One region of the Mycobacterium shinjukuense genome, then DNA from elsewhere that is predicted to be linked to it. Evidence: riboswitches for the same ligand, from Rfam matches in the RefSeq annotation. Region 1 holds a riboswitch; the other holds the start of a gene.
What was found. Region 1 has a riboswitch for cobalamin ahead of G6N20_RS06240 (PPE family protein). Riboswitches for the same ligand answer to the same signal wherever they lie in the genome.

Region 1 (6,339 bases):
GCGCGGCCATGTTCACCGTCGAGCCGAAGTAGTCCAGACGGTCGTTCAGCGTCACGACCACGCTAGGGCCGGCATGCACGCCTACCTTCAGCACCAGGTCGCTTCCGGAATGCGCCGACGCGGCGATGCCTGCCTGCATGGCGAGCGCCGCGCGGACCGCTTGCGCCGGATCGGTGAATGCGGCCATGACGGCGTCACCGATGGTCTTGACCACCGCGCCGTCATGGTCTCGCACGATCGCCGCAAGCAGCGTGAAATGCTCGCGCACCAGGTTATAGGCGGTGGCATCGCCGACGCGTTCGTAGAGTGCGGTCGACCCCCGCAGGTCGGTGAACAGCAGCGCGACCTGGCTGACCCCGGCATCGTCGCCCGGCCGCAGCGTCGCCTCGGCGAACAAATCGCGAAAGGCCTGCAGCGAGATCGCTTCGGGCGCCGTCAGCGCGCCGCGCACCCAGGTTCGCTCCTCGACCAAGGCCGCCAGCTCGAAATCGGCATCGTTGACGAATGTGACGCCTCCCGGCGTGTCTTGCCGATCCGCGACGTTGAGCACCTCGACGCCCGACCCGGTGATGCGCAGGCCCGGAAACGCCCCGGACTCGTACTCGACGTCGACGAAGCCGCCGGGATGGAGTGTGCGTAGGCGATAGGAGCCTGCGGGAAGGTCGGCGGCCACGGTGCGCCGCTCCCCCGGACTCAGCAGAACCTGTACCGCCACATGTGGCGTCTCCATCGGACCGGACAGGCAGAAACCGCCGCCCGGCAGCGGGCGCACCATGGGGGCCGGCGCAAACGTCAGCTCGACGTTGCGCTCGAAGTCGCGATCGTAGTCGATGTTGCACGACGAACAGTGCGCGCCGTGGGGCAGCTCGGCGAGCGTAGGGACGCTGACCTTGGCTCCGCGGCAGTTGGGGCAGAGCACATCCCACTTCATGCCGAGCAGCCCCGCCCGCACGCCGGCGAGGCAAGCCTCGGTCACCGCGCGCGCGGGCAGGCCCAAATCGGCGGCCAGCGCCTTGGGTCGGAGACGGGTGAGGTCGCTCGCCATGCCCCGCAGCACAAGGTTGGCGAGCCACCCGCCGAGCCCGTTACCGTAAGGGCTGCGGTCGATTTCGCGTGCCATCGCCGCGGCCCGCTGGCGCGCACCGTAGGGTAGCTCGGGCTCAGACAACACGAAAGGTGTCAGGCGCTCGGGTGCGCGGTGGCCGCGAGCAAAGGCGGCCGCCTCGACGATGCGCTTTCCCACCGTCTCGCCCGCCCGGGTGGCTAGCCGCGCGCCGAAGAGGCGGCCGACCAAGCTCAGCGGCTCCCATTCGAGGGCGTAGGTGACGTGTGAGCCCCCTTCGCCGTCCGGCTCGAGATCGAACACCGGGCCGAAGCGGCGGAACGGGCCCTTGGCAAACACCCGCGACTGGCGGAAATGCCGTCCCGAGATCCACTCATACGGCTTTTCCTCCCATTCCACTGTGAACCCCGCCACCGTGCCCCGGCCGCGGCGCAGGACCGTACCGTTGGCTTGCGGTGTCTCCTCGAGTGTGTAGGGCGGCAGCCCGATCGCCTCGTTGAACCGGTTGGTATCGGCCAGCACCGGCCACAACTCATCCGGCGGCAGGGCGAATGTCCAGGTCCACGTGCGACGCATCGCCTCGAACTCTAGACCGGTGGGCAAACGCCACGTGTCGCGCCGCCAGGGTGGTTTAGCGGGGCCCGTATGTGTGGAGGTAGAGCGTGGGTCCGTCGGGTAGCCGGCCGCTCGCGGCGAGGTCGAGGAGCGCGGCCATCGCTTTGGCGGTGTAGACGGGCTCGAGGTCGAGGTGCTCGGTGTCGTGCGCGAGTTTCAATGCGCGTGCGCCCCGGCTTGTCGGGTGGCCGTAGCCCGCGCCGAGCCAGTCGCGCAGCAGGGTCAACCGGTCCGCTGGCAGGTGGCTTTGCGGCAGGATTGCACCGCGGCGTTGCAGCAGGCGTGCCGCCCGACGGGCGAGACTGGTAACCGATCGGTGATCCAGGCGCAGCTTGTCGTTGACGACGATGCCGATCACCCGGGTGTCGGTGAGTCCGGCAAGCGCAAGGCCCAGGTATAGGCCGGCGGCCGTGCCGCCCGATCCGACCGCGGTGACGATGCACGATGGTGCCGGGATGGCGCCGGCCCGTATCTGTGCGGCGAGTTCGAGCGCCGCCTCGACGTACCCGAGGGCCCCCAGCGGGGACGACCCGCCGGCAGGCAGCGGGTAGGGCCGGCGGTGACGCAGGTATAGGTACGGTGCGGCCACGACCGTGCGCGTTGTGCTGTGAGTGAGATAGATGTCGGCGCCGGATGCGCGGAGGCGTTGGAGCTGGGCCTCGACGTGCTCGTCGACCGGTTGGTCGATGAGGGCGAGGGCGGTGTGCAGGCCGAACTCCCGGGCGTACAGCGTGGTCGCTAGCCCCCAATTGGTGCCCAGCCCGCCGACGGTCAGGATGGTGCGTCGGCGTTGGCGCTTGACCTCGGGCAGCAGCCATTCCAGCTTGCGGACTTTGTTGCCCCCCCAACCGCCGTTGCCGTAGGCACCGTCATCTTTCACCCAAACCGACGCGCAGTTGGGCAGGTGGTCGAGTCGACGCACGGGCGTGGGCCCGCTACCGAGGGCGACGCGTTCGAGTGTGTCGCGCAACGCCGGAAAGCGCTCGTGGAGGTAGCCGGTCATGCGGTGGGGATTGGCGAGGACACGTTGCGGCCGGATTCGGGGGATCGGGCCACCATCGGGAAAAGCGCCGATGGTCCCCTGCGGGCCGCCTGTGACTTACCTGCGGACATTGGCCCAAACGCATGCACGTCGAGTAATCTAGCGGTTGCGGCTGGTTTGCTGGCGTCATTGAGTGTCGTCGGCATCGAATGGCGGTTCGACAGATTCGTCATGAGAGGGAACCCGGTGTGAATCCGGGACTGTCCCGCAGCGGTATGCAGGAACGACCGCCGTCATCGGCACTGGTCCACGGCCCTGGGACCGGGAAGCGACGGCCAGTAGGAGCGCCGTTTCGGTGTGTGCCTGTGAGTCCGAAGACCTGCCAGCTGCGCCGGGCGCGGTGTGTCCGGCGCCCGTCGCCTCGCGGATTGGGCGGATGGCCATGAGCTAGCAGCAGGGCGGCGCCGCTGTGGGGGCGCCGCTGATCGGCTCTAGCGGCTGAACGTCTCCCAGGGCGACCGGGCATTGCCCGTCGTATCGGAGGACGTTGATGGCACCTCATCGAGCCCTCACCGGGAGCTTCCCGGGCATGCGCCGCGTCAGCCGGTATCTGTTCGCCGGCAGTGATCGATGACCGCCCCGATCTGGTTGGCATCGCCACCGGAGGTGCATTCGGCGCTGCTGATCAGCGGCCCGGGAGCCGGTCCGTTGCTGGCGTCTGCGGGCCAGTGGAACTCGCTCAGCGTTGCCTACGCCGAGGCGGCCGACGAGTTGTCCGCCCTGTTGAGCGGCGTGCAACTCGGAGCCTGGGAAGGTCCGACCTCGGTGACCTACGTGGCTGCCCACGCGCCGTATCTGGCGTGGCTGATGCAGGCCAGCGCCGATTGCGCCGCGATAGCCAGTCGACTGGAAACCGCGGCCGCCGCCTACACCGCCGCCCTGGCCGCAATGCCGACCTTGGCTGAGCTGGCCGCCAATCACGCCGCGCACGCGGTGTTGGTGGCAACCAATTTCTTTGGCGTCAACACGATCCCGATTGCGCTCAACGAGGCCGACTACGTGCGGATGTGGATCCAGGCCGCCACCGTGATGACCACCTATCAGGCGGTCTCGACCGCGGCGGTGGCCTCCACACCGCAGGCCATCCCGGCCCCCCAGATCATGAAAGCCGACGCGCAGGCAGCCGCGACCGCAGAGTCGTTGGCGCTACCGCCCGACCGACAAAACCAGTTCCTGCAATGGTTGCAGGATATCGGGTATATCGACTTCTACAACAACGTCATTCAACCATTAATAAATTGGCTGGCGAACATCCCTTTCCTGCAAGCGCTGTTTTCCGGATTTGATCCTTACCTGCTCATTCTCGGTAATCCACTTACCTATCTCAGCCCGCTCAACATCGCGTTCGCCCTGGGCTACCCGATGGATATCGGTACCTATGTCGCCTTGCTGTCAGAAACCTTCGCCTTTATCGGGGCAGATCTGGCAGCGGCATTCGCTTCGGGTAATCCCGCGACCATCGGTCTGACCATTCTGTTCACCACCATCGAAGCCATTGGCACGATCATCACCGATACCATCGCGTTGCTAAAGACCCTGCTGGAGCAGACTGCGGCGCTGCTCACGGTTGTCGTGCCCCTGCTGACCAGCCCGTTGGCGCCGTTGGCCGCCGGCGCTGTGCTGGCGCCGATCGGCGCCAAGGGCTTGGCGGCGCTGGTGGCCGTGCCGCCACCGGCGCCAGCCGTCACGGCTCCCGTCACGCCGCCGCTCGCGGCCCTGGCCCCGAGCATCCCGACCTCTCCCCCGTCGCCGGCACCGACACCCGTGGAGGCGACCGCGCCGGCCCCGGCTCCCGGGCCGCCGGCGCCACCGACCAGCGCACCGCCGTCGGTGACCGGCGCCGGTGTGGGTGTGGGGATGGAGAGCTACGGCTACCTGGTGAGTGGCCTGAACGCGGATGCCAGGAGGTCCGCAAGCGCCCGCGCCCGAAAGAAGGCGCCGGAACCCGAAAGCACCGAAATCCCGGCCGTCGCGCCGACGCCGCAGCAGCAGGCTCGACCGCGGCGGCGTAGGCGGGAGAAGGTCGGGCAACTGGACCGCGGCTACGAGTACATGGATTTGGACTCAGAGGACGCGCCCGACTCGAAGGCGGGCTGGGAGCGGGTCACCGCTGCGGCCGCGTCCGACCAGCGCGGGGGAAGGCTAGGGTTTGCCGGCATCGCCGGCAAGGCCGGTGCCGCACCGGCAGCCGGGTTGATCACGCTGGCCGGCGATGCGTCCGATGACGGCCGGCGCGTGCCGCTGACGCCGAGCACCTGGGAGGCCGACCCGGCGCCGCCGGCCGACGACAGCTGACGATTGGGCACCTTCGGCCGGCATCAATAGGTCAGCCCCGAGTACATGATCCGGCCCGGATCATACTTCTGCCGGATGGCGGTCAGTCGAGCTAGGTTGGCGCCGAAGTACCGCGCGGCCGGCTGGTTTGCCTCGAGATAGTTCACATAGCCGCCAACCGAATACGGTTGCACCGCGTGATGCGCCGTGTCGAGCCAGCTGGTCGCGGCCGCCGGCGAACCGGCGGTTTCGACGTACCACTGCACCAGCGCGGAATGCTTCCGATACGGAAAGGCTGTGGCCCCCGGTGCCACGCTGGCGAGGGCGCCGTCGAGCGCATGCATGATCGCAAACATCCGACCGGCCGGGCGCGGAAACGCATCGACCGCCGAGGCGATCCCCTGGGCGACGGCCGGGGTGATCGTGGTGAAGACATCGGATCCGCCGACATAGCCGAGCGGCGACGGGTTGAGGTTCCCGACGGCCAGGTACCTCACCAAGCCCAGGTAATCGAAGGTGTGATTCTCGGTCCCGGTCGGCTGCATGCCGACCGCTGCGATGATGGCGCCGGCCACGCTGCCAGCCGACCCGGCCGGGCAGGTCGCCATGATGCGACAGTGCGTGCCCAGCGCGTCGGTGGTGGCCTCCGCCAACGCCCAGTTGCTTCGGTCGGCGGTACGCAGCCAGTTCTGCCAACCGAGCAGGATCTGCGCGAACGACTGCGGCGGGAAATTGAGGTTGACCACGTCCACCTCAGCGGTGGGAAACGTGGTGAAGGTTAGCGACGTTGTCACCCCGAAGTTGCCACCGCCGCCGCCGCGCAGCGCCCAAAAAAGGTCGGGGTGGTTGGTGGTCGATGCGGTGACCGCCTCGCCGCCGGGCAGCACCACCGACGCCGATGTCAGTGCGTCACACATCAGGCCCGCGTGCCGGGATTGGGCGCCCAGCCCGCCGCCCAGGGCGTGTCCCGCGGTACCGACCGTCGGGCAGGTGCCCGTGGAGATGCCCCGGCCGGCCGCGGCCAGCGCCTGGTGCAGCGCATACAAACCGGTCGCCGGCGTCACCGTGACCTGTCCGCTGGCGCTGTCATAGTTGATCTCCTCGGGTAACTGGCGCAGGTCGAGCACCATGGTTCCGTCCGCGGTGGACGCGCCCACATAGGAGTGTCCGCCGCTGCGGGCAGCGACCTTGAGGTTGTGGGCAGCAGCGAATGCCATCGCCTTTTGCACGTCGGCCGCCGAGGTCGGGCCGACGATCGCCGCCGGCGTCGAGCCGTTGTAGTTGGTGTTGAAAACCTGTTTGGCCGTTGCGAATTGGGCGCCGTCGTCCGGCCGTAACACTCGCC
Region 2 (23,067 bases), 1.0 Mb from region 1:
GGAAGGCGAGAACTCGGAGCAGTTCGACGACTGGCGCCCGCTGCCCACGGCGAGCTGAGCGACCTCATGGGCATGCTTGCGCGGCTACTGATGGCCGAACCCGCGATCACCCGATGGTTTCGTCGGTAATCTTCGACATCGATCCCCCGCAACGGCGGGGGCTTTTTGTTCGGCTTAGCGCGGCGCCATCCGGATGGCGCCGTCCAGGCGGATGACTTCGCCGTTGAGCATGGGGTTTTCGATGATGTGCACGGCCAGCGCGGCGTACTCGTCGGGGTCGCCCAGCCGCGACGGATGCGGCACCTGCTGGCCCAGCGACGCCCGCGCCTCCTCGGGCAGCGATGCCAACAGCGGGGTGTCGAACAGGCCGGGCGCGATCGTGACCACGCGGATCAGCTTGCTGGCCAGGTCGCGCGCGATGGGCAAGGTCATCCCGACGACACCACCCTTGGACGCCGAGTAGGCGGCCTGACCGATCTGACCGTCGAATGCCGCCACCGAGGCGGTGTTGATGAGGACGCCCCGCTCTTCACCGATCGGCTCGGTCTTGGCGATCCGCTCCGCACCCAACCGCAGCACGTTGAACGTGCCGACCAGGTTGACGTCGACGATCTTGCGGAACGCGGCCAGCGGGAAGACGCCGTCGCGACCCAGCACTCGCAGGGCATTGCCGATGCCGGCACAGTTGACGACGATGCGCAGCGGACCCAGCGAGTCCGCCACGTCCAGCGCGTCGCTGACGGCGACCTCGTCGGTGACATCGGCGTGGGCGAAGCGGGCGCGCTCACCGAGTGCGCGGACCACCTCGTCGCCCCCGAGGTCCAGCACCACCACCCGCGCCCCGGCGTCCAGCAGGCGTCTGGTGGTGGCCAGGCCCAGGCCTGAGGCCCCGCCGGTGACCACCGCTACGGCGTCCTTGATCTGCATGCGCGTCCTTTCTTGGTCGTCGCTCGTCGTCCCTAGTAGTCCCAGTCGTTGAGCAGCGCGGCGATGTCTGTCTCCGGGGCGGCCGGCGGTCGTGGCTTGCCCGGCGGGGTGCGCGAGAACCGCGGGGCCGGCATCGGCTGCAGCCCACCCCCCGGACCAGCGTTGATTTCGTAGAAGGTGTTCCGCTCGGTGATGTGCGGCTCGGCCTGCACCTCGCCGAACGCCAGCACCGGCGTCACGCAGGCATCGGAATCGGCGAACACCTTGGCCCAGTGGTCGCGGTCATGGCGGGCGAAGGCCTGTGTGAGCACCGCCCGCAGCTCGGGCCACCGGGTGACGTCGTTCTGCGGGGGCAGCTTCGCCGCATCCAGACCCAATCCGGTGATCATCGCCGCGTAGAACTGCGGCTCGATGGCGCCGACGGCGACGTAGCGGCCGTCGGCGCATTCGTAGGTGTCGTAGTAGGGGGCGCCGCCGTCGAGCATGTTGCTGCCCCGCACGTCGGTCCACATGCCGGTCGCGCGCATGGCCCAGATCATCTGCGCTAGCACGCTGGACCCGTCCACCATCGCCGCGTCGATGACCTGTCCCCTGCCGGAGCGCTGCCGTTCCCACAGCGCGGCCAGGATGCCGACCAGCAGAAACATCGAGCCCCCACCGAAGTCGCCGACCAGGTTCAGCGGCGGCACCGGCCGCTCGCCCGCCCGCCCGATGGCATGCAGGATGCCGTTGAGCGCGATGTAGTTGATGTCGTGACCGGCCCGCTGGCTGCGTGGGCCGGTCTGGCCCCAGCCGGTCATCCGGGCGTAGATCAGCCGCTCGTTGACCTGTGCGCAGTCGTCGGGGCCCAGGCCCAGCCGCTCGGTGACGCCCGGGCGGTAACCCTCGATCAGCACGTCGGCCTTGGCGACGAGTTTGAGCACCAGCTCGCGTCCCTCGTCGGACTTCAGGTCGGCGGTCAGCACGCGCCGGTTGCGCAGCATGGCATCCTTGGCGGTGCCTCCACCGCCGCGGTCGGCGGCAGCCGACGGGCGTTCGATGCGGATGACGTCGGCGCCGAGATCCCCCAGGATCATCGCGGCGTGCGGGCCCGGCCCGATGCCGGCCAACTCGACCACCCGTAACCCGCTCAGCGGTCCCGCCATGGTGTAGCGACCTTTCGTCCACGGTGACGTCCCCCGACCCGATGCCGGATCGAACAACCGGTTGTCCGCATCTTCGCAGCCTCGGCCACCGGCCCGCATCCGACCTGTGCTGAACCCATCCGGCGGCAGTACCGTGACTGCATACATGGACACGATCACAGGGGGAAATTTGGCGTGCCTCGGTGCGGAAACACCGACGGCCACGACGACGAGGGATCCGTCGGTCGCGGCGGTGGCCGTGAAGTTCCCACAACACCGGCACAGCCAGGACGCAACCATCAACGCGCTGACCGAGTTCGCCGGCCCGGAGTTTCGGCGGTTCGCGCTGAGCAGCGGGGTTCGAGCGCGCCACACCGCGTTGCCGCTATCGCGTTATCGCCAGCTGAGCGGCTTCACCGAAGCAAACGACGCCTTCGTCGACGTCGCCCTCGACGTGGGCGAACAGGCGCTGCGGGCGGCCCTGGACGAAGCCGAGGTCAGGCCGTCGGAGATCGACATTGTCTTCTCGACGACGGTGACCGGGCTGGCGGTGCCGACGCTGGAAGCGCGGCTGGCCACCCGGGTGGGACTGCGCCAGGACAAATCCGTCGCCAACCTGATCGCCACCAGCCTGTTCGGTGACGGCGCCGCCGCCGTCGTCCTCCAGGGGGCCGCCCGGACTGCCGTCGGCTCGGTCGGCCTTCCCAAGGTGTTGGCAACCCGCAGCCGGCTCTACCCGGGCACCGAAGAAGTCATGGGCTGGAAGATCGGCAGCGACGGCTTCCGCATCGTCCTGTCGGTCGACGTCGCGACCGTCACCGAAAAATACCTTGGCAATGACGTCCGCAGATTCCTCGCCGATCACGGACTGACCACCGACGACGTGACGACCTGGGTGTGCCACCCCGGCGGGCCCAGGGTGATCGAAGCGGTGGAAAATGCGCTGGAGCTGCCCGCGGACGCTTTAGATGACACGCGGAAATCCTTGCGCGACAACGGGAATCTGTCTTCGGTGTGGGTGCTTGACGTGCTGCGGGCGGCCATGGCCGACCCGCCGCCACCGGGTTCGATCGGGGTGATGATCGCGATGGGGCCGGCCTTTTGCTCGGAACTGGTGCTGCTCAAGTGGTAGGGCCGTGTACTATCTGCTAATTCTGGCGGTCGTCATCGAACGCCTGGCCGAGCTGGTGGTGGCCCAGCGCAATGCACGCTGGTCTTTTGCCCAGGGCGGCAAGGAGTTTGGCCGCCGCCATTACGTGGCGATGGTCATCCTGCACACGGCGCTGCTGCTCGGCTGCGTGGTCGAACCATGGGCGCTGCACCGGCCGTTCCTACCGTGGCTCGGCTGGCCGATGCTGGCCGTGGTGGTGCTGAGCCAGGCGCTGCGCTGGTGGTGCGTGAAGTCGCTGGGCCGGCGATGGAACACCCGGGTGATCGCGGTGCCGCACGCGCCGCTGGTGCGACGCGGTCCCTACCGGTTCTTGCACCACCCGAACTATGTTGCCGTGGTGGCCGAAGGGGTCGCGTTGCCGCTGGTGCACACCGCGTGGTTGACGGCGCTGTGTTTCAGCCTGGCCAACGCGATCGTGCTGAGTGTGCGGCTGCACGTGGAGAACACGGTTCTGGGTTACCGATGACCCCCGCGCCGCGACGATGCAGAGCGAAGCGATGAAAAGGAGCGGCGCTCATGGCATATGACGCCGACCTGCTGGTCGTCGGGGGTGGCCCGGGCGGGCTCGCCACGGCGTTACAGGCGCGCCGGCAAGGACTTTCGGTCATCGTCGCCGAGCCGCGATGCGATCCCATCGACAAGGCGTGTGGCGAGGGGCTGATGCCCGGCGGCCTGGCCGAGCTGACATCGCTTGGCGTGGACCCGGCCGGCATGCCGTTTCGCGGGATCGCGTATCTGAGCGAACAACGCCGGGTGCAGGCGCGGTTTCGCACCGGGCCGGGGCGGGGTGTGCGACGCACCACGTTGCACGCGGCGCTGGCGGAGCGGGCCAAAGAGCAAGACACCGAATGGATCCGCAGGCGGGTGACCGGTGTCGCGCAGGACGCCCACGGCGTGACGGCCGCCGGTGTGCGCGCGAAATGGTTGGTGGCGGCAGACGGACTGCATTCGGCGGTGCGGCGCGCCGTGGGAATCACGGCGACGGCGGGAACACCGCGCCGCTACGGCGTGCGGTGGCACTTCCGGGTGCCGGTGTGGTCGGATTTCGTCGAAGTGCATTGGTCCCGTTGGGGCGAGGCGTACGTGACGCCGGTGGAATCGGATCTGGTCGGCGTGGCGATCCTGTCCCGTCAGCGACCCGAACTCGACTGGTTTCCCAGGCTCGCCCGCCACCTGAAGGGCGCCAGCCCGGGGCCGGCCCGCGGCTGCGGCCCGCTGCGGCAAGTGGTTTCACGCCGGGTGGCCGGGCGGGTGCTGTTGGTCGGTGACGCCGCCGGCTACGAAGACGCCCTCACCGGCGAAGGCATCAGTCTGGCCGTCAAGCAGGCCGCCGCGGCCGTCGGCGCCATCGTCGACGACGCCCCGGCGTCGTATGAGGTGGCGTGGCACCGGATTACCCGTGATTACCGGCTGCTCACCCGCGGTCTGGTGTTGGCCAGCACGCCCACCGCGGCGCGTCGCGCCATCGTGCCGGCATGTGCGCTGCTACCCCCGGTGTTCCGCTGGGGAGTGAACGTCCTGGCGCACTAGCAGCAGCGATCAGCGTCCCTTCCACACCGGCTCGCGTTTCTCCGCGAACGCCAACGGCCCCTCCTTGGCGTCCTCGGATCTGATCAGGGAACGCATCTCGCGCAGGGTGCGCTCCCAGCCCGCCTCCTCGTCGGTGATGACGCCGTCGTCAACCCCGTAAGCGACGCGCTTGCTGGCCTGTACCGACAGCGGCGCGTTGACGGTCACCCGCGCCGCCAGAGCCAGCGCGGCGTCCAGCACCGAGCCGTCCTTGACCACCTGGTTAATCAGGCCCCACCCGTAGGCGTCGGAGGCCGTCAACGGCTCACCGGTCAACAGCAGCTCCATCGCCACTTTGCGGGGCAGCTGGTTCATGATCCGGAAAACGCCGCCGGCCGCGGCGATCAGCCCGCGCTTGACCTCCGGCAACCCGAAACTGGCGCGCTCGTCGGCCACGACCAGGTCGCTGGCCAGCGCCAGCTCGGTGCCCCCGCCTAGTGCGGTGCCGTTGACCGCGGCGATGGTCGGCTTGTCGACGAAATGGTGCACGTAGCCGGCGAAACCCCAATCCGGGTGGTCGGGGTGATACACGTTCTCCCGGCGGGCAAGCGCCTTGAGGTCGACCCCGGCACAAAACGACCGGTCACCGGCACCGGTGATCACCACCGCCCGCACGTCCGGGTCGTGTTGCGCTTGGTCAAGCGCGTCGCCGACGGCGATGCTGACCGCGCGGTTGACGGCGTTGCGCGCCTCGGGGCGGTTGATCGTAATGACCATCACGTCGCGGTGGCGCTCGACCAGCGCCGCGGGCCGGTCGCCACTGTCGGTCACAGCAGCTCCACGATGGTGGCGTTGGCCTGGCCGCCGCCCTCACACATCGTCTGCAGCCCGTAGCGAATTCCCTTGTCCCGCATGTGGTACAGCAACGTCGTCAGCAACCGGGCCCCCGACCCGCCGAGCGGGTGGCCCAGCGCGATCGCCCCGCCGTTGGGATTGAGCTTGTTCTCGTCGGCGCCGATGTCACGCAGCCAGGCCAGCGGAACCGGCGCGAACGCCTCGTTGACCTCGTAGGCCCCGATGTCGTCGATGCTCAGCCCGGAGCGCTGCAGCACCTTCTGGGTTGCCGGGATGGGCGCGGTCAGCATGATCACCGGATCGGCCCCGGCCAGCGCCACGGTGTGCACCCGGGCGATCGGCTTCCGGCCCAGCGACTTGGCCTTCTCGGCGGACATGAACAGCAGCGCAGCCGACCCGTCGGAGATCTGTGAGGAGTTGCCGGCGTGAATCACACCGTCCTGCTTGAACGCCGGCTTCAGTGCGCCCATCTTTTCCATGGTGGTGCCGCGGCGGATGCCCTCGTCCTTGAGCACCAGGTTGCCGTCGTGGTCCCGGATGCCCACGATCTGGTCGTCAAACGCACCGGAATCCTGTGCAGCAGCGGCCTTTTCGTGTGATTCCAGGGAGAATTCGTCGAGGGCGACGCGGTCGAATCCCCACCGCTCGGCGATCATTTCGGCACCCAGGCCCTGGTTGGGGATCGCGCCGTGGTAGCGCTGCAGGAAGGCCGGCGGATATGGGCGTCCGCCGTTGGCCAGCGACGAGCCCATCGGGGTCCGCGACATCGATTCCACACCGCCGGCCACCACCACGTCGTAGTGACCGGCCACCACGCCGGCCGCGGCGAAGTGCACCGACTGCTGGCTCGACCCGCACTGGCGATCGACGGTCACCCCGGGGACGGTCTCCGGCCAGCCGGCCGCCAGCAGGGCGGTGCGGGCGATGTCGAGGGCTTGCTCACCGGCCTGCATGACGCAGCCCCAGATGACGTCGTCGACGATTTCGGGGTCGATGCCGGCCTTGTCGGCCAGTCCGGTGAGGACCTGTGCGGACAGGTCGGCCGGGTGCACACCGGCCAACCCGCCGTTGCGCTTGCCGATGGGTGAGCGGACCGCCTCGACGATAACGGCTTCGGCCATGAGCGATGTCTCCTTTGACGCGTTGAGTCGATTGTTGACCAGCGTGGTCGACGGTGTGGCGGCGGGGTGGCCGGGATGGTGCGGCAGCAGCCCGGCGATCGCGATCAAGTTTGGTGAAAACGCCGATACGGTCCGGGAATTGCCATAGTGTGTGGTCGCCAGGTATATCGGGTGCCGGGCGATCGGCCCGGTGTTGTCGGTGGGAGGCCCACCATGGCGACTGTGGGCAGGCGGGCGGGGATGCGCGGCATTGCGTGGCGCGCTTGCGCACCGGGATCCGGCGGGTGTGGGCAGCCGGCGGGGCGTGCGATTACGGGCGCCGCTGTGGCGACGACCCGTTGTGCGAGGCCAGCTGACGACGGGATGGCGTGATGAGTTTTCTGATGCTGCCTCCGGAGGTCAATTCGGCACTGATGTTCGCCGGTGCGGGCTCGGGCCCGACGCTGGCCGCGGCGGCGGCCTGGGACGGGCTGGCCGCCGAATTAGGCGAAGCGGCGGCCGCGTTCTCGTCGGTCACGTCGGGGCTGGTGGGTGGGGCCTGGCGGGGTCCGGCGGCGGCGGCGATGGCGGCCGCGGCGGCCCCCTATGCCAGCTGGCTGGGCACGGCGGCGACACGGGCCCTGGGCGCGGCCGAGCAGGCCAAGGCGGCCGCGGCGGTGTTTGAGGCCGCGCGGGCGGCCACGGTGCCTCCGGTGATGGTGGCGGCCAACCGCAATCAACTGGTGTCGCTGGTGCTGTCGAACCTGTTGGGCCAAAACGCCCCGGCGATCGCGGCGACCGAGGCCGCCTACGAGGAACTGTGGGCCGCCGATGTGGCGGCGATGGTGGGCTATCACGGCGCGGCGTCGGCGGTGGCCGCCCAGCTGGCGCCGTGGCAGCAGGCGTTGCAAGCCCTGCCCGGCCCGGTGGCCGCGGCGGCGTCCGGCCCGGCCGCCCAGGTCATCCCGGGGTTGGGCATCGGCAACATCGGCGTCGGAAACCTGAGCATCGGCAACATCGGCAACTACAACCTGGGCAGCGGCAACACCGGCGACTACAACCTGGGCAGCGGCAACATCGGCGACGCCAACCTGGGCGGCGGGAATCGCGGCAACGCGAACGTGGGCAACGGCAACTTCGGCTTCTTCAACCTGGGCAGCGGAAACTTCGGCAACACCAACCTCGGCAGCGGGAACGTGGGGTGGCTCAACCTGGGCAGCGGAAACTTCGCTAACGGAAACATCGGCTTCGGCAACAGCGGCGGCGACGGCAACATCGGCGGCGGAAACGTCGGCCCCGCCAACATCGGCAGCGGCAATTTCGGCTCCTTCAACGTGGGAAGCGGAAACACCGGCGACTCCAACGTGGGCTTTGGCAACCTCGGCAGCAACAACCTGGGATTTGGCAATAACGGCAACAACAACATCGGTTTCGGGCTCACCGGCGACAACATGATCGGCATCGGCGCGCTGAACTCGGGCACCGGAAACCTCGGCTTCGGCAACTCCGGCAACAACAACATCGGCTTCTTCAACTCGGGCAACAACAACATCGGCTTCTTCAACTCCGGAAACGGCAACTTCGGCTCCTTTAACGCCGGTTCCACCAACACCGGCTTCTGGAACGCGGGCTCCACCAACACCGGCTTCGGCAACGCGGGTTTCAACAACTTCGGTTCCGGGAACGCGGGCGGCCTGAACATGGGCTTCGGAAACGCGGGTTTTGGCAACATGGGTTTCGGAAACTCGGGCGACTCTAACGTGGGCAGCTTCAACTCGGGCTCATTCAACACGGGCGACTTCAACGCGGGCGCCTTCAACACCGGGTGGGCTAACTCGGGTGATACCAACACGGGTCTGTTCAACGCGGGTGGGCTGAACACCGGTGTTGGCAGCCCGGACACCCAGGCCGTGATGAACTCGGGCTTCGGCAACACCGGCACCGGCAACTCGGGCTTCAACAATTCCGGCACCGGCAACTCCGGCTTCCTGAACACCAGCACCGGCGCCTTCTTCTTCGGTCACTCGGGTCTTAACAACTCGGGCGTCGGCGGCAACGTGGGTATCAATAACTCGGGCACCTTCCACACGGGCCTATTCAACAACGGACTCCAGAACGTCGGCATCGGAAACTCGGCCAGCAACGCCGGTTTCACCGCCACGTCGGGCGTGGGCAACTCGGGCGACAACAGCTCGGGATTCTTCAACGCCGGCAACAACCAGTCGGGTTTCTTCAACCTCTCTAGCCTTGCGTTGACGGCCGCGGCCGGCCTGGCCTTCTCCCCCGGGCTGGGCGCCCCCGCGATCGGTCTTCCGGCCGTCAACGTGGGCATCGGCAACATCGGCGACTCCAACCTGGGCAGCGGAAACATCGGCTCGGTCAATCACGGCGCCGGGAATACCGGCAACGCCAACCAGGGCAGCGGGAACATCGGCAACGCCAACATGGGCAGCGGAAACAACGGTTTCTTCAACATGGGCGATGGCAACCTCGGCAACACCAACTTCGGGAACGGAAACCTCGGCAACCTCAACCTGGGCAGCGGAAACGACGGCACCCGCAACGTCGGCTACGGAAACTTCGGCAGCGGAAACGCCGGCAGCGGAAACGCCGGCAGCTATAACCTTGGCACCGCGAACAACGGCTCGTTCAACGTGGGTCATGCAAACAACGGCTCCTCCAACATCGGCTTTGCCAACCTCGGCAACAACAACCTGGGCTTTGCGAACAACGGCAACAACAACATCGGTGTCGGGCTCACCGGCAACAACATGATCGGCATCGGCGGGCTGAACTCGGGCGTCGGAAACATGGGCTTGTTCAACTCCGGCAACAACAACATCGGCTGGTTCAACTCCGGCAACAACAACGTCGGCTTCTTCAACTCCGGGGATAACAACTTCGGCTCCTTTAACGCGGGCTCCACCAACACCGGCTTCTGGAATGGGGGCTCCACCAACACCGGCTTCGGGAACGCCGGCAGCACCAACTTCGGCAACTGGAACGGCGGCAGCGCGAACATGGGCAACGGGAACGCTGGCAGCTTCAACCTGGGCTTCGGCAACTCCGGCGCCGGCAACACCGGCAGCCACAACTCGGGCAGCCTGAACACCGGCTTCTACAACTCGGGCGACACCAACACGGGATGGGGAAACTCGGGCGACATCAACACCGGCGCCTACAACTCGGGCAACCTGAACACCACCATCGGCAGCACCGCCACTCAACCGGGGCCGAACTCGGGCTTCGGCCACTCGGGCACCGGCAATTCCGGCTTCTTCAACTCGGGCGACGGTAACTCCGGCTTCCAGAACAGCAACACGGGCCTGGGAGCCGTCGGAAACTCGGGTGCGCGTAACTCGGGCGACGCCACCAACGTGGGCTTCCTCAACTTTGGCAGCAACAACACCGGCATTTTCAACGCCGGCTCCTTCAATACCGGAGTGTCCAACTCCGGCAACAACAGCTCGGGCGTGCGGAACCTGGGCGACAACAGCTCGGGGTTCGCCAACTCGGGCGATAACCAGTCGGGTTTCTTCAACAGCTGAGCAGTTGCTAGCCCCCGGCTTCCAAGAGTGCCTTGAGCCGGGCGAGATCCTTGCGATTGGCACGCTTGATCGCCAGCGTCAACACCGGCGCCACGATTCCGGTGAACCCGGAAGGCTCACCACGGTTGCGCAACGTCATCGTCGTCGAACCGTTCGGACCGTCTTCCCAGAGATAGGTCGTCTCCATCGGGAACGGCCCCTCCGCGGTGCGCATCACAAATCTCGTGTCGGGCACCAGTTCTACCGCCTCGTAGGTGTAACTCAGCTCGCGTCCGGGGAACCGGGCCGTGAAGGCGAACCGCGCGCCGACGGCCAACGGCTTGGGCGATTTCCATTGCACCGCTTTGATATTGACATACCACGCGGTGGCATTGTCGGGATCGGAGGCATAGCGCGCAACTTCATCTCGGGGCCGGGCAATCACGATCTCGCTCACCACGTCCACTGTCGTCATCGCACTCCTAACCTTGTCGCGCCGACCATTCGGCGATGCGCCGTTGGCGGTGTCGCCGTTCGGGTGCGGTGACCGCATCGGTGAGCGATACTCGCGTCTCCGCAACCGCCTCGGCGAACTTGCCCTGGCGGGCCAACAGTTCACCGCGCACCGCGTGCCAGCGCTGATCCGGCGCGATCCGCGCCAGCGCATCCAATCCCGCTGCCGCCCCTTGGGATTCGGCGACGGCGACCGCCCGGGCGAGCGCGGCGGGAGCGCTCAGCTGCACCGACAGCAGCAAGTCGTAGAGCCGGACGATCTCGGCCCAGTCGGTGGTGTGGTACGAGTCCGCTCGGGCGTGCTCGGCGGCGATCGCGGCCTGCAGCTGGTACGGGTCGGCGACCGTGCCGGTGCGCTGCAGCGACTCATCGAGCAGATCGAGTGCCTCCGCGATCGCGCCGGTGTCCCACAACGAGCGATCCTGCTCGGACAGCGGCACCGGATCTCCGGTGTCGTCGAGCCGTGCGGCGCGCCGGGATTCGGTCAGCAGCAGCAGCGCCAGGACCGCCATCGGCGATGGTTCATCGGGCATCAGCTCGTGGACCAGCCGCGCCAAGCGCAGCGCCTCCCGGGCACCGTCGACGTCGGTCAACCGGTCGCCGCCGGACGCGCTGTGCGCGATCGTGTAGGACGCGTGCAGCACCGCGCACACGGCCGAAAGGCGCGCCGGCAGCTCGTCGTCGGACGGCACCCGGTAGGGGATGGCGGCGCGGGCGATCTTCTTCCGGGTCCGGGTCAGGCGCTTGGCCACCGCCGCCTCGCTGGTCAGCAGCACCGCCGCGATTTGTGCGGGCGACAGGCCGCACAGCGTGCGCAGCGCCAGGGTCACCTGCGCGTCCAGTCCGAGCGCCGGGTGGCAGCAGGTAAAGATCAGCCGCAGCCGGTCGTCGGCCACCACACTGTCGGGCGGCAGGTCGGGAGCCGCGAGCTCCATGCTGGCACGCTCCTTCTGCGCTCGAACGCCCTCGCGGCGCAGCAAATCGATCGCGGCCCGGCGCGCGGTCACCGTCAGCCAGGCGCGGGGCTGGTCCGGCACACCGTTGCGGGGCCAGTCCCGCAGCGCGCGGAGCGCGGCTTCCTGCACCGCGTCCTCGGCGATCTGCAGCGAGCCGACCGACCGGACGAGGGTCGCCAGGATGCGGCTCCCCTCGATCCGGACGGTCTGAGCGAGCGCGGATTCGGCGTTCAACCGAAGTCGATGATGGGACGCACCTCGACAGCGCCATCCCAGGCGGCTGGGATATCGGCGGCGATCCGCAGGGCCTCGTCCAGGTCGGCGGCTTCGATGAGGTAGAAGCCGGTCAGGGCCTCCTTGGTCTCGGCGTAGGGGCCGTCGCTGGTGACGACGTCGCCGCCGCGGGCGCCACGGACCCGGACGGTCGTCGCGGTGGCCGTCGGGTACAGCGCCGCGCCGCCACGAATCGCAGCGGCGTGGTCCTGGCCGAACTTCTGGTATTCGGCCATGTCCTCGGCCTGCTCGGGGGCCGACCAGTCGACGTCCCTGGTGTAGGTGAGTGCGGCGTATTGCGGCATGGTTTTCCTCCTGTCTCGATCATCATCCGGGCGGTTCCCGAATCTCATCAAGAGGACGATCGCGGTGGGCCCGATCGGGACACCTCCGCCCGGAGCCGTCGGGATCCAGTCGCTGGCCGGTTCGCCTCAGCCGGGCGGCAGAGTAACGCGGCAGAGTAACCTGGTGCTCGCAGCTGGTCTGCTGGCGCCGCGTGCTGCGGCACCGGCATCGAGCGACGCAACGATGCATCGCGAGAGGGAACCCTGTGAGAATCCGGGACTGTCCCGCAGCGGTATGCAGGAACGACCGCCGTCTTTTGGCACTGGTCCCCGCGACTGGGAAGCGACGGCCATTAGGAGCACCGACCGGTGCGCGCCTGCGAGTCCGAAGACCTGCCAGCTGTGCCGGGCGCGCCGCGTCCGGCGGCTCACCGCCTCGTGGAATGGGCGTTTGGCCGTACCTGTTGCGGGGTGCACCGGTGGGGTGTGCACCTCAATCGGATCGGCTGCACGTCCGCCGGCGGTGACCACCCCGTCGACTGAAGGACCAGCACGTGACCGCTCAACCGTTTACCGCAACCATTACCGGCTCCCCGCGCATCGGCCCGCGCCGCGAACTCAAGCGCGCCACCGAGGGCTACTGGGCCGGGCGCACCAGCCGAGCCGACCTGGAGGCCGTCGCCGCCACGCTGCGCCGCGACACCTGGTCCGACCTGGCCGCCGCCGGTCTGGACTCGGTGCCGGTGAACACCTTCTCCTACTACGACCAGATGCTCGACACCGCGGTGCTGCTCGGCGCGCTGCCTCCCCGGGTGACCGAGATCTCCGACGACCTGGACCGCTATTTTGCCGCCGCCCGCGGCAACGACCAGATCGCGCCGCTGGAGATGACGAAATGGTTTGACACCAACTACCACTACCTGGTTCCCGAAATCGGGCCGTCAACCCGGTTCACGCTGCACCCCGACAAGGTGCTCGCCGAGCTCAAAGAGGCGCAGGAACTGGGAATACCGGCACGCCCGGTCGTCATCGGGCCGATCACCTTCCTGTTGCTGAGCAAGGCCGTCGACGGTGCGGGCGCACCCATCGGACGGCTCGAAGAGCTGGTGCCGGTCTACTCCGAGCTGCTGTCGCTGCTGGCCGCCAACGGTGCCGCGTGGGTGCAGCTCGACGAACCGGCGCTGGTCACCGACATCTCGCCGGACGCGCCCGCGCTGGCCGAGCGCCTGTACACCGCGCTGGGATCGCTGGCCAACCGCCCGGCACTTTTCGTCGCCACCTACTTTGGTGACCCGGGTGCGGCCCTGGCCGCGCTGGCGCGCACCCCGGTCGAGGCGGTCGGCGTCGACCTGGTGGCCGGTGCGCACACCGCGGTGGCCGGGGTACCTGAGCTGGCCGGCAAGACGCTGGTGGCCGGGGTCGTCGACGGGCGCAACGTCTGGCGCACCGACCTGGAGGCCGCGCTGAGCAAGCTGGCGACCCTGCTGGGCTCGGCGGCTGCCGTTGCTGTGTCGACGTCGTGTTCGACGCTGCACGTGCCGTACTCGCTGGCCCTGGAAACCGGGCTGGACGACAACCTGCGCAGCTGGCTGGCGTTCGGTGCCGAAAAGGTGCGCGAGGTCGTGGTGCTGGCACGCGCGCTGCGCGACGGGCGAGACGCGGTCGCCGACGAGATCGCCGCATCCAACGCCGCGGTGGCGTCCCGCAAGCGCGATCCGCGCCTGCGCAACGGGCAGGTCCGGGCCCGCATCGAGTCGATCGTCGCCTCCGGCGCTCACCGCGGCGAGGCGGCCCGGCGCCGCGCCAGCCAGGACGCGCGGCTACACCTGCCGCCGCTGCCGACCACGACGATCGGCTCCTACCCGCAGACCTCCGCGATCCGCAAGGCACGGGCGGCGCTGCGGGCCGGTGAGATCGACGAGGCCGAGTACGTCCGCCGGATGAAGGCCGAGATCGCCGAGGTCATCGCGCTGCAGGAGCGACTCGGGCTGGATGTGCTGGTGCATGGTGAGCCGGAGCGCAACGACATGGTGCAGTACTTCGCCGAGCAGCTGGAGGGCTTCTTCGCCACCCAGAACGGCTGGGTGCAGTCCTACGGCAGCCGGTGCGTGCGTCCGCCGATCCTCTACGGCGACGTGGCCCGCACCCGCCCGATGACCGTCGAGTGGATCACCTACGCGCAGTCGCTGACCGACAAGCCGGTGAAGGGCATGTTGACCGGGCCGGTCACCATCCTGGCGTGGTCGTTCGTGCGGGACGACCAGCCGCTGGCCGACACCGCCAACCAGGTGGCGCTGGCCATTCGCGACGAGACCGTGGACTTGCAGTCCGCGGGAATCGCGATCATCCAGGTCGACGAGCCCGCGCTGCGCGAGCTGCTGCCGTTGCGGCGCGCCGATCAGGCGGAGTACTTGCGTTGGGCGGTTGGGGCCTTCCGGTTGGCTACCTCCGGCGTCGCCGACTCGACCCAGATCCACACCCACCTGTGCTACTCGGAGTTCGGTGAGGTGATCGGGGCGATCGCCGACCTGGACGCCGACGTGACGTCGCTGGAGGCGGCCCGGTCACACATGGAGGTGCTCGACGACCTGAACGCGATCGGCTTCGCCAACAGCGTGGGCCCGGGTGTCTATGACATTCACTCGCCGCGGGTGCCCTCCGCTGAGGAGATGGCCGACTCGTTGCGCGCCGCGGTGCGCGCCGTGCCGGCCGAGCGACTGTGGGTCAACCCCGACTGTGGCCTGAAGACCCGCAACGTCGACGAGGTGACCGCGTCGCTGCGGAACATGGTCGCCGCGGCGCGGGAGGTGCGCGCGGGCGCCGCGCGGGCGCCTAGGCCTGCGAGGCCTGGTGAGCAGACGCAAAAGCCCCCGAAAACCGGTGTTTTCGGGGGCTTTTGCGTCTGCTCGCCGGGGCTACTCCGACAGCACCTGGACCGGCACGTCGTCGTCCCAGGGCTGCCGGGTGACCATGTCGGCCACCCGGACATAGCCGCGCTCGAACTCGCCGGTCGCCGCGTCCACCAGCCGGTATGTCTGGGTCTGCCGGTGGATGGGCTGGGCGTCGAGCAGCACCACCCGCACCTCACCGGGTTCGAAGCGGCAGCGCTGTTGCATCGCCTCGATCAGTTGCTCGTTGTGCATGTGGCCGTCGCCGAAATTCCACCCCACGGCGGTGCTGCAGATCCGTTCGCCGTCGGTGATGACGTAGTCGTCTTCGTCATGGCCCGCCATCGCTCGATGCGCGAGCGTAAACAGCGCCCTGCCATGGGTATTCATCGCGCGAAACGCGTATCCGAGGTACATCGGGATCTGTGCTCGCCCCTTGCCGTAGTAGCGCTCCAGCTGCGCGGCCGGCATGCTGGCGATCGCGACGATGCCCCGGTTGATCTTGTCCTCGGCGGAGGGCTTGATGCACCACAGCGTGGTGTCCCAATTGCCGGCGTAATAGCGCATGGCGGGCAAAAACGAGATCTTGCGCGGGAACAGGTTGCCCACGATGACGATGCCCGCGATCACAGCGATCAGGATCGCGACCGGCACAGGGTTTTTCACGTCCGTTAGGCCGAGGCTGGCATGCCCGACGAACAGCGACAGCACGCCGAAGATCATGAACACGTTCCACTCCAGCGGCACGCCCATCGGGATCGCCGTCAAGATCCCCAGGTGAAAGCACACCATCGCGGTCGCGGCCACCGCCGTTGGCCAGCCGCCGTGCGCGACGAACATCACCACTGGCACGCACATCTCGACGAAAGTGCTGACGTGGGCCACGATCCGCGACAACAGTCCGGGCCGCAGGTCGTCGGGGAACTTCGCGAAGAACAACCGCTTGACGAACCGCGGCCGCAACAGCGGGTTGTTGGACATCATGGTCGATATCACAAAGGCGAAGTGCCTGTTGAGCTTCGACGTCGCCGCGCCCATCCAGATCACCAGGAACACCAGCTTGGCGGCCACGATCATGTCGACACCGCCGAACAGGAAGGTCACCGTCAAGGTGGCATAGACCTCGCCGCGGGCGGCCAGGAAGATCACCTTGTCGCGCAGGCCCAACATCCCGAGCAGCACCAGGATGAGCACGATCTGCCACGCGGGCAGCAGCCCGACCTTGGTGCCCAGCTCCGGTATCGGGCCGGTGCCCCCGGTGAACAGCGCCGACAGCAACAGCACCAGCAGCAGCGCATACAGCGCGACGTCCACCGGCTTGCGCTTGGTTCCCCTGGTCAGCGGGACACGCTCCGGCCACGGCGGCAGCCGGACGGTGCCGAACCTCATCCAGTACAGAATCGAGCCCATCGGCGGGCAGTACCGGTTGTTCAGCGGCCCGAAGCCGCAGCCCAACCCGACCACCTCGAACAGCATCGTGTAGAGCACGACCTTCTGGAACACGATCGGCTCGGTGTACCACGCTGCCACATTGGTGAATCCATCGATCCCCTTGGTGGTCAGCACGATCAGCCAACCCACCAGGACGTACAGCAGGATCTTGGCGACGTAGCACAAGTGCAGCACCACCGGCGTGCCGAAGCCCACCTCGGCCCAGTGGCTGGCCATCGGGCGGATCTTCTCGCTGCGGGTGCCCTTGCTCCACTCCGCCAAGTCGATATCCGGCAGTCGGGGCTGCAGAAATCCCATAGCCCACAAGACTAGAACGTGTTCTAGGTGCGTGCTCGGGTTGGCGGCATCGAACCCCCGTTTGGTGTGCGCCGGTTTACGGCAGCGCCCGCTGCTCGCGCCCGGAGTACGCGCTCAGTGGCCGGATCAACGCGTTGGCCGCGGTCTGTTCCATGATGTGTGCGGTCCAGCCGGTGATCCTGCTCATCACGAAGATCGGTGTGAAGCTGGCGATGTCGAATCCCATCAGGTAGTACGCGGGACCGGTCGGAAAATCGAGATTGGGCTTGATCCCGGTAGCGGCCTGCATTTCGGCCTCGAGGACGTCGTAGATATCCAGCCAGCGCTGGCCGTCGCGCGCCGCGGCCACGCGCGCCAACGCGTGTTTCATGGTCGGCACCCGGGAGTCGCCGTTCCGGTACACCCGATGCCCGAAGCCCATGATCTTCTCCTTGCGGGCGAGCTTGCCGCGCAACCACTCCCGCGCGTTGGCCGGATCGCCGATCTCGATCATGTCGTGCATGACGGCCTCGTTCGCGCCGCCATGCAGCCGCCCCTTGAGCGCGCCGATCGCGCCGGTCACCGCGCTGTAGATGTCGGATTGGGTCGAGGTCACCACCCTGGCGGCGAACGTCGACGCGTTGAACCCGTGTTCGGCGTAAAGGATCATCGACTGCTCGAACGCCGACACGACGGCGGGTTCGGGCACCTCGCCGAAGCACATGCGTAGGAAGTTCTCGGCGTAGCTTAGCCCGCTGTGCGGCGGGACCGGAGGCAACCCGCGCCGGCGCCGCATGTCGATCGCCACGATCGTGGGCAACACGGCCATCATGCGCAGCGCCTTGGCGCGGTTGGCCGAGGCGTCGTCCTCGTCTGGGTCCTCGGCGCCCAGATAGCTGATCGCGGTGCGCACCACATCCATCGGGTGGCAGTTGTCTGGCAGCTTGGCCAACAGCGACAGCATGGAGCGGTCCACCCGACGGCTGGCCCGTTCCCGCTGGCTAAACAACGCCAACTCGGCATCGGTGGGCAACTCACCACGCCACAGCAGGAAGGCGACCTGCTCGAAACTGCAGTGCGTCGCCAGATCCTGGACCGGATATCCCCGGTAGGTCAACGAATTGGTATCCGAGACCACCTTGGAAATCGCGGTGGTGTCCACCACCACACCGGCAAGGCCCTTCTTGATGTCGGGTTGCGCATCAACCGTGGGCGCGGTCATGGATTACCTCCTCGTAGTCGGAGTAGCGCAGCAGCTGATAAAGCCGGCTGCGCTGCTGCATTCGCTCTAGCAGGCCGGATTGCGTTCCCGTTGAATCGATTTCACGAAGGCCTGCCTCGACGGCGAACATCGCCAGGCGTAACGTGGTGACCGGGTAGATGACGGCGTTGTAACCGATGTCGCCCAATTGCCGCGCGGTCAGCAGTGGTGACTTGCCGAACTCGGTCATGTTGGCCAGCAGTGGGACATCGACCGCGGCACGGAACTTCTCGAAATCGGCCACTTCGACCAGCGCCTCGGTGAAGATCATGTCGGCACCCGCATCGGCGTAGGCGCGGGCGCGGTCGATCGCGGCGGGCAGGCCCTCCACACCGGCCGCGTCGGTGCGGGCGCAGATCACGAAGTTAGCGTCGCGCCGCGCGGATACCGCTGCGCCCAAACGCCTTACCATCTCGGCGGTGGGGATGACCGCCTTCCCGTCGAGGTGACCGCAGCGCTTCGGGTTGACCTGATCTTCCAGGTGACATCCGGCCAGGCCGGCCTGCTCCAGCAGGCTTACGGTGCGCGCGGCGTTCAGCGGCGAGCCGAATCCGGTGTCCGCATCGATCAGCGTCGGCAGGTCTGTGGCCGCGGCGATTTGGGCGCCGCGTGCGGCGACCTCGGTCAGGGTTGTCAACCCGATGTCGGGCAACCCGAGGTCGGCCGACAGCGCTGCGCCGGAAACATAGACGCCGTCAAACCCGATCTCGGCAATCGCCTTGGCCACCAGCGGCGAGAACGCACCCGGAAGACGTTGCAGCCGACCGGATCTCAGGCCAGCCCGAAATGCGATGCGTTTGTCGGCGACAGGCGTGGCCGCCGCGAGCAGCCCGGTCATTGGAAGATCCCCGGCGGAATCACCGGAGCCCTGTCCAGCACCCGCGGATCGACCAAAACGTTCAGCCCGCCCAACCCACCGGCGCCGAGGTCGGCCAGACCGTCCACGGTGGACAGAAACCGCTGCTGCTCAGCGGGTTCCACGATGTCCTCGGCGAGCTCGGTGAACTTCTCCACGTATTGCTTGCGCTCGAACGGCCGGGCGCCCAGCGGATGCGCATCGGCCACCGCCAGTTCGTCGACGATCACCTCGCCGCTCTTGAGCGTCACCTCCGCGCGCGCCCCGAACGCCTTGGTCGCCGGATCGGATGAGTGATACCGGCGGGTCCATTCGGGATCCTCGACGGTGGAAATCTTGTGCCACAGCGCCACCGTGTCGGGCCGGTGCGCCCGCTCGGGTGCATAGGAACGCTCGTGGTGCCAGCTGCCGTCCTGCAACGCCACCGCGAAGATGTAGGGCAGCGAATGGTCGAGGGTTTCCCGTGACGAGTCCGGATCGAACTTCTGTGGGTCCCCGGATCCCGTTCCGATCACCACGTGGGTGTGGTGGCTGGTGTGTAGCACGATCGTCGCGATTTGGTCCAGGTCGCCGATGCGCTCGCGCAGCCGGCGGGCCAAGTCGATGGGCGCCTGGCTCTGGTACTCCGCGGAGTGCTGCTTGGTATAGCTGTCCAGAATGGCGCGCTTGGGCTCGCCGGGGCCGGGCAGAGGCACCTGGTAGGTGCGCTCGGGTCCGCCGAGCAGCCAGGCGATCACGCCGTCCTCGCCCTCCCAGATCGGAGCCGGCGAACCCTCGCCACGCATCGCCCGATCGACCGCCTCGATGCCGACCTTGCCCGCGTGTGCCGGGGCGAACGCCTTCCAGCTGGAGATGGCACCCTTACGGGATTGGCGGGTGCTGGTGGTCAGGTGCAGGGCCTGGCCGATCGCGTGGTAGATGGTCTCGGTGTCCAGCCTCAGCATGGTCCCGATGCCGGCGGCCACCGCCGGGCCGAGGTGGGCAACATGGTCGATCTTGTGCTCGTGCAGGCAGATGCCGCGCACCAGGTCGATGTGCACCTCGTAGGCGGTCGCCAGACCCCGGATCAGGTCAGCGCCGCCCACGCGCAGCTGCTGGGCGACCGCCACCAGCGGTGGGATGTTGTCGCCCGGGTGGGAGTAGTCCGCGGCCAGAAATGTGTCGTGGAAATCGAGTTCGCGCACCGCGACGCCGTTGGCCCACGCCGCCCATTCCGCGGAATAGCTGCCCGTGACGCCGAAGACGCTGGCCCCTTGCCGCGCCGGATGCGCCAGCGCCTGGTGGCGGGCCACCGTGACCGGTCGGCGCAGCACGGCTGCGGCGCTGACGGCGGCGTTGTCGATGATGCGGTTGCACACCATCTCCGCGGTCTCTGGCTCGACGGCAACCGGGTCGGCGGCGACCTGCGCGATCTTGTAAGCCAGGTGTTCGGTGCGTGGGAAATCATCGGCGCTGCGCCGCGCCCGGACCGCATGCATCACCATGATCCGCACAATATGCAATCCCTAAACCAACCGAAAGAGACTGGAAATGTGGATTTTTGTGTCCTTACTTGGCACAGTTTGCAAACCTTGTAAATAGGATTGGGGGTAGGGTGTCACCGGTGACGAAGATGTTTTCGGGTGCTCGGCTGCGGCGGTTGCGCCACGAACGGGGGCTGACCCAGGCCGCGCTGGCCCACGCCCTGGATTTGTCCACCAGCTACGTCAACCAGCTGGAGAACGATCAGCGGCCGATCACCGTGCCGGTGTTGCTCGCGCTCACCGAGCGCTTCGACCTGCCCGCCCAGTACTTCTCTTCCGACGCCGATGCGCGGCTGGTGGCTGACCTGTCCGACGTGTTCACCGAGACCGCGGCCGAGCATGCGGTCAGCCGCGGCCAGATCGAGGAATTCGTTGCCCGGATGCCCGAGGTCGGTCGCGGCCTGGTCACCGTGCACCGCCGGCTGCGCGAGGCCACCGAGGAGCTGGAGGCCTATCGATCTCGTGCGATCGCCGAAACCGAACTTCCGCCCGAGCGCCCGATGCCGTTCGAAGAGGTCCGCGATTTCTTCTACGACCGCAACAACTACATCGGCGAGCTCGACGTGGCGGCCGAGCAGATGTTCACCGAGAGCGGGATGCGGCCCGGCGGGTTGGACATCCAGCTGGCCGAGCTGATCCGGGAGCGATTCGGCATCTCCGTGGTGATCGACGACGGGCTACCCGACACCGTCAAGCGCCGCTACCACCCGGACACCAAGGTGCTTCGGGTCGCCCACTGGTTGCTGCCCGGCCAGCGCGCCTTCCAGGTCGCCACCCAACTGGCACTGCTGAGCCAGTCAGACCTGATCTCGGCCCTGGTGGCCACCGATGACCGGCTCAGCACCGAAGCCCGCGGCGTCGCCCGGATCGGGCTGGCCAACTACTTCGCCGGCGCCTTCCTGCTGCCCTACCGCGAATTCCACCGCGCCGCAGAGGAATTGCGCTACGACATCGATCTGTTGGGCCGGCGGTTCGGGGTGGGCTTCGAGACCGTGTGCCACCGGTTGTCGACGCTGCAGCGCCCGCAGCAGCGCGGGATACCGTTCATCTTCGTGCGCACTGACAGGGCCGGCAACATCTCAAAACGGCAGTCCGCCACCGCATTTCACTTCAGCCGGGTCGGCGGCAGCTGCCCGCTGTGGGTGGTGCATGACGCCTTCGCCCAGCCGGGCCGGATCGTGCGTCAGGTCGCGCAAATGCCCGACGGCCGGTCCTACTTCTGGGTCGCTAAGACCACCGCGCCCGAAGGGCTCGGCTATCTGAGCCAGCACAAGAATTTCGCCATCGGGCTGGGCTGCGACCTGGAGCACGCCGACAAGCTCGTCTACTCCACCGGGGTCGTGCTCGACGACCCGTCCACGGCGGTCCCGATCGGGGCGGGTTGCAAGATCTGCAACCGCACCTCATGCGCCCAGCGCGCGTTCCCGTACCTGGGCGGGCGGGTCGTGGTCGACGAGAACTCGGGCAGCAGCCTGCCGTATTCGTCCAGCAACCACTGAGCGGTGTAGCTTGCTGCCATGACGGACGTCGACTATTGCGTGGTAGGAGCGGGATTCGCCGGCTTGACGGCGGCCCTGCGCTGAAACAGGCCGGCCGATCGGTTGCCCTGTTGGAGGCTCGCGACCGGGGTCGGCGGTCGCACGTTCACGGTCACCCGCGACGACGGCGTGTGGATCGACCGCGGCGGCGCATGGATCGGACCGGGCCAGGACCGGATCGATGCCCTGACGGACGAGTTCGGCGTAGCCGAATACAAGCAGCACAACGACGGCGACGCCATGATGATCGTCGAGGGCGAGAAGCACCGCTACGGCGGCAAACTCCCCTGGACGATGAGCCCGTGGGCGGTGGCCAACCTCGGCATTGGTTTGCTCAGTGTCGAGCAAATGTGCAAAACGCTGCCGCGCGAAGCCCCCTGGGACTCGTCGATCGGTTCGGCGACCAGGCGAACGCCCCCATCGAATTCCACGAGCAGAACTGGACCCAGGACCGCTACTCCGGGGCCGGCATGATCAGCCACACACCGACCGGTGTGCTGACGGAATTCGGTTACACGCCCAATCCTTGGCGCCCACCGCGGAGGTTGAGCAAGGACACCGGATGGCGGCTTCAGGCAGCCTGTTCGACTGGCACGGCATTCAGCGCCGTCAGGTGGTGCACCCAGGCGGGCGGCATGTTCTTGAAAACGCTGTCGCGCGTCACCTGATGCCTGCCCAGGTGCGACATCATCATGCTGTCAACCGCACGCACGCGACTGCGCGCGGTGCCTAGCGTCACGGTCTTGCGGATCGACCGCATGTACATGTACTCGACGTAGCTGAGGACACCCTCAGGCTTGAGCAGCGTGATGTAACAGGTGATGATCTCTTCCACCAGACTGCAAGAGAAGTTGCCGTGCGGCAGGCCAGAGATGATGAAATCGTACGGCGCCGCAGGCCTAAACTCTTGAAGCGGCAGTTCGTGGATCGTAGTAATGTCCTGGACGCCGCGCCAACGGGGATCGGTAGCGAAACGGTTCTTCAGGGTGCGAACGAAGGCACCATTGAGCTCGACCACGTCGAAGGTGTCGCGC

Region 2: linked by a shared signal. The riboswitch ahead of metE (5-methyltetrahydropteroyltriglutamate--homocysteine S-methyltransferase) and the one ahead of G6N20_RS06240 (PPE family protein) in region 1 are both predicted to bind cobalamin.

What each region holds. Positions count from the first base shown of each region.
Region 1 covers NZ_AP022575.1:1,405,881-1,412,219, forward strand. Annotated here, with positions in the region: gene G6N20_RS06230 (adenylate/guanylate cyclase domain-containing protein) at 1-1,585, opposite strand, end outside; gene G6N20_RS06235 (1-aminocyclopropane-1-carboxylate deaminase/D-cysteine desulfhydrase) at 1,695-2,681, opposite strand; cobalamin riboswitch at 2,844-3,061, shown strand; gene G6N20_RS06240 (PPE family protein) at 3,291-5,015, shown strand; gene G6N20_RS06245 (FAD-binding oxidoreductase) at 5,039-6,339, opposite strand, start outside.
Region 2 covers NZ_AP022575.1:363,600-386,666, reverse strand. Annotated here, with positions in the region: gene G6N20_RS21645 (hypothetical protein) at 1-58, shown strand, start outside; gene G6N20_RS01755 (3-hydroxyacyl-CoA dehydrogenase) at 175-927, opposite strand; gene G6N20_RS01750 (CaiB/BaiF CoA transferase family protein) at 960-2,072, opposite strand; gene G6N20_RS01745 (type III polyketide synthase) at 2,182-3,183, shown strand; gene G6N20_RS01740 (isoprenylcysteine carboxyl methyltransferase family protein) at 3,188-3,688, shown strand; gene G6N20_RS01735 (NAD(P)/FAD-dependent oxidoreductase) at 3,739-4,752, shown strand; gene G6N20_RS01730 (crotonase/enoyl-CoA hydratase family protein) at 4,762-5,508, opposite strand; gene G6N20_RS01725 (thiolase family protein) at 5,559-6,707, opposite strand; gene G6N20_RS01720 (hypothetical protein) at 6,706-6,855, shown strand; partial or broken gene G6N20_RS22385 (PPE domain-containing protein) at 7,079-8,923, shown strand; partial or broken gene G6N20_RS22380 (beta strand repeat-containing protein) at 8,978-10,234, shown strand; gene G6N20_RS01710 (SRPBCC family protein) at 10,242-10,688, opposite strand; gene G6N20_RS01705 (RNA polymerase sigma factor) at 10,696-11,916, opposite strand; gene G6N20_RS01700 (YciI family protein) at 11,913-12,260, opposite strand; cobalamin riboswitch at 12,426-12,654, shown strand; partial or broken gene metE (5-methyltetrahydropteroyltriglutamate--homocysteine S-methyltransferase) at 12,779-15,058, shown strand; gene G6N20_RS01690 (DUF3556 domain-containing protein) at 15,155-16,876, opposite strand; gene G6N20_RS01685 (bifunctional 2-methylcitrate synthase/citrate synthase) at 16,953-18,077, opposite strand; gene prpB (methylisocitrate lyase) at 18,058-18,954, opposite strand; gene prpD (2-methylcitrate dehydratase PrpD) at 18,951-20,456, opposite strand; gene G6N20_RS01670 (short-chain fatty acyl-CoA regulator family protein) at 20,585-21,994, shown strand; partial or broken gene G6N20_RS01665 (flavin monoamine oxidase family protein) at 22,013-22,420, shown strand; gene G6N20_RS01660 (class I SAM-dependent methyltransferase) at 22,605-23,067, opposite strand, start outside.